2 regions of the Halomonas sp. McD50-4 genome follow, and region 1 is predicted to be linked to the other one. Evidence: predicted binding sites of a transcription regulator. Region 1 holds the regulator's gene; the other holds the start of a gene.

Region 1 (5,759 bases):
TACTGAGCTGATGTTCGGCAAACTTGTAGCGCAAGAGTCCCGCTGCGAGTGGGGTGGCAAAAATCGGGCAGCCCCATTTGGGCCAAAGCCACGCCACGGCGCCGATGTGGTCTTCATGGCCGTGGGTAATGAACAGGGCTTTGGGGGTGATCTTGAGCGCTTCCAGGGTTTCCGTGTTGGGGACTTGAAGCGGAGAATTCGGCAGGTCTTGGCGAATCATCATGCCGCAATCAACGGCGATCCACTGATCGTCATACCCATACAGCGTGAGGTTCATTCCAATTTCGCCACAGCCACCAAGCGGTAGCAGGCGCAGGGGCGGGCGGCGACGGGGACGAAGTTGAACGCGTGATGGATGCATCAGTTATGAAAAGCCTAGAAAGTAATGTCTTAACTATACGGGATGCGGGGGGCGGGTAACAATCATCGCGGCACCAGACCGCGGTGCTTCCTTATCTTGCTTACGTTACACTAATGCGGCTAAAGCGTTTATCTGCCGTTAGGCAGGTGCTTGGCGAGCGTGCCGTTAAATACGTTAAGAGTGTCTGTGATGTCTCATTATTACCGTTTAGTTGTTTCCTGCCCCGATCAGGTGGGCATTGTGGCGCGTGTCTCAAGCTTTATTGCTCAGCAGGGTGGTTCCATTACCGAAGCAAGCCAGCACTCTGATTTAGAGACTGGTCGCTTTTTCATGCGCTATGAAATTCTGGCGGACTCACTGGGTATGTCGGCGGAAGCGTTGCGCACGGCGTTCGAGCCCGTCGCCGCCGAATTCGATATGCAGTGGTCGTTGGTAGATACGCAAAAGCGTCGCCGTGTGGTGCTCATGGTGTCTAGAGAGTCTCACTGCTTGGTCGACTTGCTGTATCGCTGGCAAGCAGGCGAGCTGGATTGCGATATCGTGGGCGTCATTTCTAACCATGACGATATGCGTTCACTCACGGAGTGGTACGGTATTCCCTATCATCACGTACCGGTCGATCCTACCAACAAGCAGCGGGCATTCGATCAAGTGCAAGAGCAGATAGATGCGGCCCGCGCCGACTGTGTGGTGCTGGCGCGCTACATGCAAATACTGCCGCCTTCCCTTTGCGAACGCTATGCGGGCCGAGTCATCAATATCCACCACAGTTTCCTGCCGTCGTTCGCGGGTGCCAAGCCGTATCATCAAGCTTATGAGCGCGGTGTGAAGCTGATCGGTGCGACCTGCCATTACGTCACCGAAGAGCTGGACGCGGGCCCGATCATCGAGCAGGACATACATCGGGTCAGCCATTGCCACACGCCGACCGATCTCGTTCGCTTCGGTCGCGACGTTGAAAAAGCGGTGTTGGCGCGTGGTTTACGCTGGCACTTGGAAGATCGTGTGCTCATTCACGGCAATAAAACGGTCGTCTTTAGTTAATCTACCGGGGGCGCTATGTCGTTTGCACAGAGCGTATTGGCACCATGGGCGCTGGTGATGACGTGGTTGTTGTCATTGGGCATGGTGGGCTGGTGCATTTGGCTGCGCCCTTGGCAACCGTTGCTCGAAGATAACGCGCTCCAACATCGATGGTTGGCCGCGACGCTTGTCGTCATGCTGTTTTGGCAGCTTCGCGCTCAAGCAGTGGATTGGTTGACGCTTCACCTAGTATTTACGGTGTTAATGACGCTGGTCTTTAAAATGCCGTTAGCGCTGCTGAGCAACGTAATGATCAACGCTGCCATGGTAGCGATTGGACGTAACGAGTGGAACCTTCTTGGGGCGAACGTACTGGTGACTGGCATCGTGCCTGCTATGGTGACAGGCATCGTGTGGCGTCTGGTGGATCGCCGCCTGCCGGATAATTTGATGGTGTTCTTATTCGCCTGCGGATTTTTCGGCGCAGCGCTGTCGACGTTAGGTGGCGGGCTTGTCGCGGTGGCGCTCATCATATTGGCGGGCACGGACCCTGAGGCCGTATATCTCGCTCAAGAGTATGCCCGCTTTTTACCGCTGCTGATGCCGTCGGAAGCCTTCATCACCGGGATGCTGCTCAGCATCTTGCTAGTCTACCACCCAAGTTGGGTGGCCACCTTCAATGACCACCGTTACATCGACTCACAGTAAATACACTTCGTGTAACGGGTCTGACCACGGCCTCAGTTCAGCCGAGCGCTTGTCCGTTTCCGCCCCGAATAACGCCGACGCCGACACCCTCGATATCCAGTTGCTGGGTGCGCAGATCGATCTCGATCGGTGGGAAGTCGGCATTCTCGGCGATCAACGTGACTTGATGGCCCTGGCGTTTAAAACGCTTGACCGTCACTTCGTCTTCTAACCGTGCTACGACGATCTGGCCATCGCGTACGCGATCAGTGCGATGAACGGCCAGAAGGTCGCCTTCCAAAATGCCGACATCTTTCATGGAGAGGCCGCGTACACGTAATAGGTAATCGGCTTTGGGCGTAAAATACTCGGCTGGAAGCGGGCAGTAGCGGTCTATGTGTTCGGCAGCCAAGATTGGACTACCGGCGGCAACTTCGCCAATCACGGGTAGCCCATTGGGTACAGGCTCGGAGGCGGCCGTTGTCGTTGCTGGCACTTCGCTAGGTTCCAGCGCCTCCTGGTTCGGTAGCCGAATTCCCCGCGACGTATTTCGAATGATGCGTATGGCGCCTTTACGCTCGAGCGCACGCAAATGCTCCTCGGCAGCATTTGGAGAGCGGAACCCCAGCGCCTTGGCGATTTCAGCGCGCGTTGGCGGGTACCCCAGGTCACCCATGGTTTTGACGATGAAATCAAATACGTGCTGCTGACGTGCTGTGAGTGGACGAGACATACCAAACTCCAAAACAGTGAAAAGACAGTAGCTACATGTCGGCTTAATCAGTATGTGTTTAAGTATACAGTATGTTGCTCTGTCCAGTACATGGTCCATGACCAACGCCAGTGTAAACGAGTGCTTTGAAAGCTAGGTAAAGAAGGTGCCGCCCATGGACCGTTGGCGAACTGGATAAGTGATTGAGCCTGTCAGACATATGTCATAGTATGCAACGTTGTTTAAAACACCTGTTTTTTGGAGGGCGAGATGGCCCAATCAGATACGGTAACGCGTATATTGGACACGGCAGAGGTGCTATTTGCAGAGCGAGGCTTTGCCGAGACGTCGCTGCGCAATATCACCAGCAAGGCACGCGTCAATTTGGCGGCCGTCAACTACCACTTTGGTTCCAAAAAAGCACTGATTCAAGCGGTGTTCGCCCGCTATCTCGATCCGTTTTCGGCACGTTTTCATACGGCACTGGATGAACTCGAGACGCGCCATCAAGGCCAACCGATTCCTTTGGAAGTGCTGCTTGAGACCATGGCGACCACGGTGTTGGCCGTCCCGGCAGAACGCAATAGCCTGAAAGTGTTCATGAGGCTCCTGGGCCTGGCGTATAGCCAGGCTCAGGGGCATTTAAGGCGTTATATTCAGCAGCAATATGGCGACGTGTTTACGCGCTTCACCGAGCTGGTGCGCCAAGCGACCCCAGACCTGCCGGACGCTGAGCGTTTCTGGCGGCTACACTTTATGTTGGGAACGGTGATATTCACGCTGTCAGGCTTGGATGCCCTTCGCGATATCGCCGCCAAGGATTACCAAGAACAGGTTACGGTGCGGGATCTGGTACGACGCCTGCGGCCCGTCGTGGTCGCCGCCATGAATGCGCCGTTGCCCGCCGCGGTTGAAGAGGGTCACCATGGAAACGCCCAAGCTAGCTGAGCTGCCGCCTACACACGGTGGTTGGATAGAGATCGATACCCAGCGTCAGAGACTCTGCTGGTGGCAAGGTAACGATATTCAGCATGAGTGTACGATTTCGACGGGGCTGGCAGGCGTTGGGCAGGAAGAGGGCAGCGGTCAAACGCCGCTTGGCTGGCACTACGTGCGCGCATCGATTGGCCAAGGCTGTCCCGATAACGCGGTATTTCGGGGTCGCCGGTGGACGGGCGAAGTCTATTCGCCAACTCTCGCGGCCAGCTTCCCCAAGCGTGACTGGATCCTGACGCGGATACTTTGGCTATGCGGTTTGGAGCGCGGCGTGAATCGCGGGAGAAACGTCGATTCCCAGCGGCGCTACATATACTTGCATGGCACCCCAGAGGATCAGCCCATGGGCACGCCAGCCTCACACGGTTGTATACGCGTGCGCAATCACGATTTACATTTCCTATTCGATCACGCCCAGCCCGGTACGCCGGTTTGGCTGCATTAAGCCCACCCACAGGACGTCGCGCCAGAATTTTGACACGCCAAGCGGTTAGTCTAGAATGGCGCCCTTTTTGTTGGACTCACCATCATGACGCAACCCATTGGCCCGGTCATGCTCGACCTTGAAGGGCCACAGTTAACCAACGCTGACAAGCGCCTGCTAAAAGATCCTGCCGTAGGCGGTGTGATTCTGTTTGCTCGTAACGTCGAAGACGCGTATCAGGTTCGCAAGCTGTGCGACAGTATTCGTCGTGTGAGAGGCGATTTGCTACTGGGGATCGACCAAGAGGGGGGGCGTGTCCAGCGAATCAAGCAGGGCGTTACCCGGCTACCCGCTATGGCGCGTCTGGGTGAGCTGTTCGCCAGCGATCCGGTCGCGGGTGTGAGCCTTGCCAAAGATACCGGTTGGCTGTTGGGCATGGAGATGGCCGCCTGCGGATTGGATATCAGCTTCGCCCCCGTATTGGACGTTGAGAGTGGCGTATCCAGCGTGATTGGTGAGCGCAGCTTTAGCAGTGACCCTCTTCACGTAGCCAAACTTGGCCATGCGTTTATCGAGGGCTTGCACGAGGCTGGCATGGCCGCTGTGGGTAAACACTTTCCCGGGCATGGGGGCGTGGCGGCAGACTCCCACGTGGCGCTACCCGTCGATGACCGGCCGCTAGCCGAATTGAAAGCGCGCGATCTCGTGCCGTTTCGTGAACTTGCGGGCGTTTTAAACGGCGTCATGCCAGCCCATGTCATTTATTCGGCGTTCGATAAACGCCCCGCTGGGTTTTCGCCGACGTGGCTGGGCATGCTACGCGAATCGCTGGGTTTCAAAGGGTGTATTTTCTCGGATGATTTGAGCATGACCGGGGCGCATGAAGCCGGTGGACCCACGGAGCGCGCCAAGGCAGCTTTGACGGCTGGCTGCGACATGCTGCTGATATGTAACGATCGTGCCGCTGCTCTTGAGGTCGTCCACGCCTGTGAAGGGGTGTCGAACAAACGCCCTGCCAAACTGCGTTATGGCCGTGCGAGACCTGATATCGATGCCCTGGCTGCCCTTGGGCGCTGGCGGCGCACTCATGCCAAGCTAGAAGCATTGGCGAACTAATTTTATACCGTTATCTATTAAGACGTCTTTATGGAGATGGAGCATGTCCAAGTTGGATAAAGAAGCGCTTGAATCGTTGGATTCCATGCGTGAGTTGATGGATAACGCGGATTGCCTGATCTCACAGGAGCAGGTAGAGCGAGCGTTGGATCGCATGGCCGAAGATATCACGCGTGACTTGGGCGACAAGCTGCCGGTGTTTTACTGTGTCATGAACGGTGGTCTCATTACCACGGGCCACTTGTTGACACGTCTAGGCTTTCCATTGGAAGTGGACTATCTACACGCCACCCGTTATCGCAACGAGTTACGCGGCGGTGAGCTATTTTGGCGCGTTTCTCCGGAGGTGCCGATGGCGGGGCGTCACGTCGTCATCGTCGATGATATTCTCGATGAAGGCGCGACACTGGCCGCTATTCTCGAATACTGCAAAGAGGCAC
Region 2 (5,759 bases), on a different contig from region 1:
TCCACGGAGTATTTGATGATCGGAATATTGATGACACCGACCATCGCCAGCACCGACGCAGCACGAGAGCCGCTATCGCGGCTGCTAAAGGCGCCACGCAGCGCAATCACGCCCAGATAAAGAAACAGCAGTATCAGCATGGACGTAAGACGTGCGTCCCACATCCACCAGGTTCCCCAGGTCGGTACGCCCCATACTGCGCCCGAAAAAAGGGCCACGAATGTCATCGCGGCGCCCAGCGGCGCCATCACGGTAGCGGCCATATCCGCCACTTTGATTTTCCAGACCATGAACACAAGCCCAGAGACGGCCATGGAGACGAAAATGGACTGGGCTAGAAACGCGGCGGGAACGTGGACATAAATGATGCGAAAGCTATTACCCTGCTGATAATCCGCAGGCGCAAAGACGAGCCCCCAAACGGTGCCGACCAGCAGCAACAGCGTTGCCGCTACCCAAAAAAGCGGTTGCAGTTTGGCGCTAATGGCATAGAACCATTTGGGTGATCTTAGTTTGTTGATAAAGGCCCACATGGTGTTCCCGTCCTCTAACCGTTGATGCTGATGCGCAGCGATGCCGCAATGGCCCAGGGTGCCAGCATCAGTGCTAGCGCCAGCAGTGCCCCTAGAATCGCCAGATGAGCGGCCATTCCATCGCCAAAAATAGCGGCTTGTACGGCACCTGCGCCGAAAATCAGTACTGGAATATAGAGCGGCAGCACCAGCAGCGAGAGCAGCACACCGCCCCGCGCCAGCCCCACCGTCAATGCCGCCCCGATGGCGCCAATCAGACTCAAGCTGGCCGTACCGAGCGCCAACGACAGCGACAGCACGGCGTAGCTTCCTGCGGGAAGCGACAGCATGATGCCCAAGAGTGGCGCCATGAGCGCCAGTGGCAGCCCGGTCAGCAGCCAATGCACCGCCACTTTTGCCAACCCCAGCGCCGCCAGCGGCTGGGGAGCCAGTAGTAATTGCTCAAGGCTGCCATCGTCATAGTCACTGCGAAACAGGCTATCCAGCGAGAGCAGTGCGGCTAGCAGCGCAGCTACCCATAACAGCCCCGGCGCAATGCTTGCCAGCAGCGCTGGATCCGGTGAAATCCCAATGGGGAATAGGGTAATCACCAGTGCAAAGAACACCAGCGGATTGAGCACCTCGCCACGACGGCGCAGCATCAGGGTGAGGTCGCGCTTGAGCGTGGCCTTGATGGCCACCAGCAGACCGCCCTGGGGGGCATGCATGGCCACCTCGGGGGGGCTTAATGGAGCGTGTGAACGTTGCAACGCTGTCTCCTTCTTACCCCAGCTGAATACGCCTGAGCACGGGTGACTCGGCCAGCGCATGGTGCGTGGTCACCAACACACAGCCGCCAGACTGCGCATGGGCCACCAACTGCGCCTCCAGCGCCGCCACCCCTTGACGATCGATGGCAGTGAAAGGCTCGTCTAGCACCCACAGCGCACGCTGAGTGAGGGTCAAACGCGCCAGCGCCACACGCCGCTGTTGCCCGGCAGACAGCTGACCGGCAGGCACGTCCTCGAAACCGGTAAGTCCAACGGCTGCCAGCGCTGCCTCCCGTGCAGGCTCGCTGCCCACCACTCCGCTAAGCGCTTGATACCAAGCTAAATTCTCCAGCGGCGAGAGACCCGCCTTCACACCGGGGGCATGACCTAAATAGAGCAAATTGGCGAGAAAATGTTCACGGGCTTGGCGCATGGGCGCGCCATTCCAGAAAAGCTCGCCACGGTAATCGGTTAATTGCCCTGAGAGTATTTTTAGCAGCGTCGTTTTGCCGCTGCCGTTTGGGCCCTCGATGCGCACGATCTCACCCGATTGGATATCGAGATCGAGCCCTTCAAACAGCCAACGGTCGTCGCGTTCACAGGCCAATTGTCGGGCTTGCAGGCACAGGCTCAAAAGACACTCCAGGCGCATTGATTTTGGGTCGAACTCTACACGGAAAGGCCCTTCCCCGCCAGTCGGGCTCTGCGGTCTTGGGTCGCAGCGTGCCCCAAACCAATGCTTGCTTAAGCACCTCATGGAGGCGTCCTGCAAAAGACAGGACTAGCACTGTATGCAAAAACAGGCTTATACTGTAAACACTGTATGAATAGACACCACAGAATAAAACAACAGGTATCGCCTCAATCAAACGCCTCGACAACGGGCGCTGCATGGGAGAACACACTATGACGATCTGCCTACCCTCTAGGGTAACGTCTCAGGTTCCTTCTTACGTACCCTCTCAGACGCTGTCTCAACCGGTAGCGCCATCGACGCCTACCCCACTAGCGTCTCGCAGCGCCTCATCACATGCGCGCCAAGCGTGCACATCCCCTCGCGTCACACGTCGCAACACCTACGCCCTGCGTATTCGCGGCGACCGCATGCGCGACTGCAATCTCTTCGACGGCGATGTCATCATCATTCACCGTCACCAGCACGACGCCCATCAAGAGACCGCCGTTGCGACGATCAACCAGCGCGAAGTGACGCTTAAGCAGCTCTCCATTAGCCGCTTGGGCATCCATTTATGGCCGGAAGATGCAGCCATACCGGACCTATTCCTGCATAATTGTGACATTCAGGTGCTGGGCATGGTAATGGGCGTGGCCCAACACACCACGGAAACCCAGCATCACTAATTGGTCACCCACCCTGCCGGGAGCCCTCGTTGCGTTTTCGAGTCCCTGATTTAGCCCTTGGTATATGGCACACCGCCGACATCGACGTCGAGAAAAGCCAATTTTTGGCTTGGCTGTGCCATGCCCCCACCCCTGACGCTTTCGACACGCTGCTTCAAGCGGCCAAAGCTGCTCACCCAAACGCTAGCCATCACTGTACGGCCTTCATTGCTGGCCCTCCTGGCGAGCAAACCCATATTGGCTTTTCTGATGATGGCGAACCGGGCGGCACCGCCGGACGCCCCATGTTCCAGGCACTTCAGGGCAGCCAGATCGGCGAAATCGGCTGCGTGGTGATTCGCTACTTTGGCGGCACCAAGTTAGGCACTGGCGGGCTGGCCCGCGCCTATGCTCAGGCCGTCAAAGCCGGCTTGGAAACGCTGCCCACCCGGGAAGTCATCGAGCGGGACAGCTATCGGTTGAAGGTCAGCTTCGCCCACGAAGCGCAAGCGCGCGCATGGTGCGACGAGCAGGCGCTGCCCGTGCAGCAGGCAGACTACGATGGCGACGGCGTGCGCCTGACCATCGGCTGGCCGCGGGATGTCGAGTTGGATATCAGCGGCCTAGAAAACCGCCTCAAAACCGCCGTCGAACCGCGGCGGGCATGAAAAAACGCGGCTTACACGAGCCCTGCTCGATAAGCCACGTTTCAGATGGGCAGCGCTCTAACGGCCGCTTAGCCTAGGTACTTGATCATCACACCAGCGGCGACCGCCGAGCCGATCACCCCGGCCACGTTGGGCCCCATGGCGTGCATCAGCAGGAAGTTGTGCGGGTTCGCTTCCAGTCCGACTTTATTCGCCACGCGCGCGGCCATCGGCACGGCCGACACCCCTGCCGCCCCAATCAACGGGTTGATGGGCATTTTGCTAACCACGTTCATTAGCTTGGCCATCAACACCCCGGCAGCAGTCCCAATGCCGAAGGCCACGATTCCCAGCCCCAGAATCCCTAGGGTTTCGAACGCTAGGAAGCTATCGGCCATTAGCTTAGACCCCACCGACAGGCCGAGAATGATCGTCACGATATTGATCAGCGCATTTTGCGCCGTATCGGAAAGACGCTCCACTACGCCACACTCGCGCATCAGGTTACCGAAACAGAACATGCCCAGTAGTGGTGCTGCATCCGGCAGAAACAGCGCCACAGCAATCAACAGCATCAGCGGGAAGACCACTTTTTCGAGCTTGGAGACCGGACGCAGCTGCGTCATGGTGATCTTGCGCTCTTTTTCAGTGGTCAGAAGGCGCATGATCGGCGGTTGGATCAATGGCACCAGGGCCATGTAAGCATACGCCGCGACGGCAATCGCCCCTAGTAACTCAGGTGCCAGCACGCTGGAGACGTAGATCGACGTCGGGCCATCTGCCCCGCCGATAATACCAATCGCTGCCGCCTGATTGAGCGAGAAATCCATGATGCCCATGGAGGTCAGCAGCACCGCCCCAAACAGCGTGGCAAAGATACCGAACTGCGCCGCCGCCCCTAAAAACAGCGTACGCGGATTGGCCAGCAGCGGGCCGAAATCGGTCATCGCCCCTACGCCCATGAAGATCAGCAGCGGCGCGATACCAGAGCCAATGGCAACCTTGTAGAAGTTATACAGCATGCCGTCGCTGTAGCCGACGCTCACCGCAATATCTTTCGCGGCGCGCAGTTGATCCGGCGCCGCCGAATCGTGGGCAATCGCCTTGAGGGTGTCCCGCCAGCCCTCGACACCGGCCAAGGGGTCGAGTGTAGCTCCCAACGCGGTAGCCATTTGCTGAAGCACGGCGGGCTTGGCGACTTCGATCGCTTGATCCAGCGCCGAAATCGCAAGGCCCGCCTCGGGAATGTTGGCGAGAATGCCACCAAACCCAATCGGTACGAGCAGCAACGGCTCGAACTTCTTGTGAATCGCCAAGTAGAGCAACCCAAGCCCTACAAGGATCATCACCGCTTGGCCAAGCTCTAGGTTATAAAGCCCAGAGCCTTCCCATAAAGTGATTAGTTTATCCATTCCGAGAGGCCCTTAAAGCTCGATCAGCGCATCGCCAACGGCAACGCTATCGCCTTCATTGACGTTGACTTTCGATACCGTACCGGCGCTGCTGGCACGCACTTCGGTTTCCATCTTCATGGCTTCGAGAATGATCACGACGTCGCCTTCGGCCACTTGATCACCTGGACGCACGTTCACTTTGAAGATGTTACCCGCCAGCGGTGCGTCGATGCTGACACCGCTAGACGCAGGGGTGTCAGCCTCAGGCTGTGCGGCGGGCTGCTCCTCAATATTGCCGATCTCGCCACCCTCTGACACCTCGACCACGTACGCCTTGCCGTTGAGCTTCACGGTATAGGTTTCCGGGCCACCGCCAGCGCTCGGTGCGGCGGCAGGAGCGGCGTCTGCTTTGGCCGGTGTCGACGCTTGAGCGGCTTGGGGCGCAGGCTCGAAAGCATCTTTGTTGTCGCGGTTCTTGAGGAATTTCAAACCAATCTGCGGGAACAGCGCATAGGTCAGCACGTCATCCACTTCCCGCTCGCCCTCGGCAAGGCGAATGCCCTCGGCGCTAGCTTTCTCTTTCAGCTCGGCGGCAAGCTTGTCCATTTCCGGGGAGAGGTTGTCTGCCGGGCGGCAGGTAATTGGCTCGCCACCCTCCAGCACACGCTTTTGCAATTCGGCATTGAAGGGTGCCGGAGCAGCGCCGTACTCCCCTTTCAGCAGCGCCTGCACCTCTTTGGAGATCGACTTGTAGCGCTCGCCCATCATGACGTTCATGACCGCTTGGGTGCCCACGATTTGTGACGTAGGGGTCACCAGCGGAATGAACCCGAGGTCTTCACGAACGCGGGGGATTTCACTCAGTACGTCATCCAGCTTGTCGCCAGCGCCCTGCTCTTTCAACTGGCTCTCCATGTTGGTGAGCATGCCGCCGGGCACCTGGGCCACCAAAATGCGCGAATCGATACCGCGCAGCGAGCCTTCGAAGGCGGCGTATTTTTTACGCACTTCGCGAAAGTAGCCAGCGATGTCTTCCAGCAGCTCCAGGTCCAAGCCGGTGTCGCGGTCGGTATCTTTCAACATGGCCACCACGGA

The links. Region 1 encodes LexA, which represses DNA repair genes until DNA is damaged. Its sites were predicted from a motif close to TACTGTNTANNTANACAGTA; they were not measured.
Region 2: the regulator LexA is predicted to act here: its motif matches at 2,100-2,119, upstream of MHM85_RS02690 (S24 family peptidase).

Annotation. Positions count from the first base shown of each region.
Region 1 is NZ_JAKRFG010000010.1:120,798-126,556, forward strand. It holds gene MHM85_RS13095 (ribonuclease J) at 1-277, opposite strand, end outside; gene purU (formyltetrahydrofolate deformylase) at 551-1,405, shown strand; gene MHM85_RS13105 (energy-coupling factor ABC transporter permease) at 1,421-2,092, shown strand; gene lexA (transcriptional repressor LexA) at 2,130-2,804, opposite strand; gene MHM85_RS13115 (TetR/AcrR family transcriptional regulator) at 3,054-3,731, shown strand; gene MHM85_RS13120 (L,D-transpeptidase) at 3,709-4,224, shown strand; gene nagZ (beta-N-acetylhexosaminidase) at 4,309-5,319, shown strand; gene MHM85_RS13130 (hypoxanthine-guanine phosphoribosyltransferase) at 5,363-5,759, shown strand, end outside.
Region 2 is NZ_JAKRFG010000002.1:12,282-18,040, reverse strand. It holds gene MHM85_RS02705 (heme ABC transporter permease) at 1-533, opposite strand, end outside; gene ccmB (heme exporter protein CcmB) at 548-1,240, opposite strand; gene ccmA (cytochrome c biogenesis heme-transporting ATPase CcmA) at 1,296-1,916, opposite strand; gene MHM85_RS02690 (S24 family peptidase) at 2,189-2,644, shown strand; gene MHM85_RS02685 (YigZ family protein) at 2,674-3,291, shown strand; gene MHM85_RS02680 (sodium ion-translocating decarboxylase subunit beta) at 3,360-4,682, opposite strand; gene oadA (sodium-extruding oxaloacetate decarboxylase subunit alpha) at 4,695-5,759, opposite strand, start outside.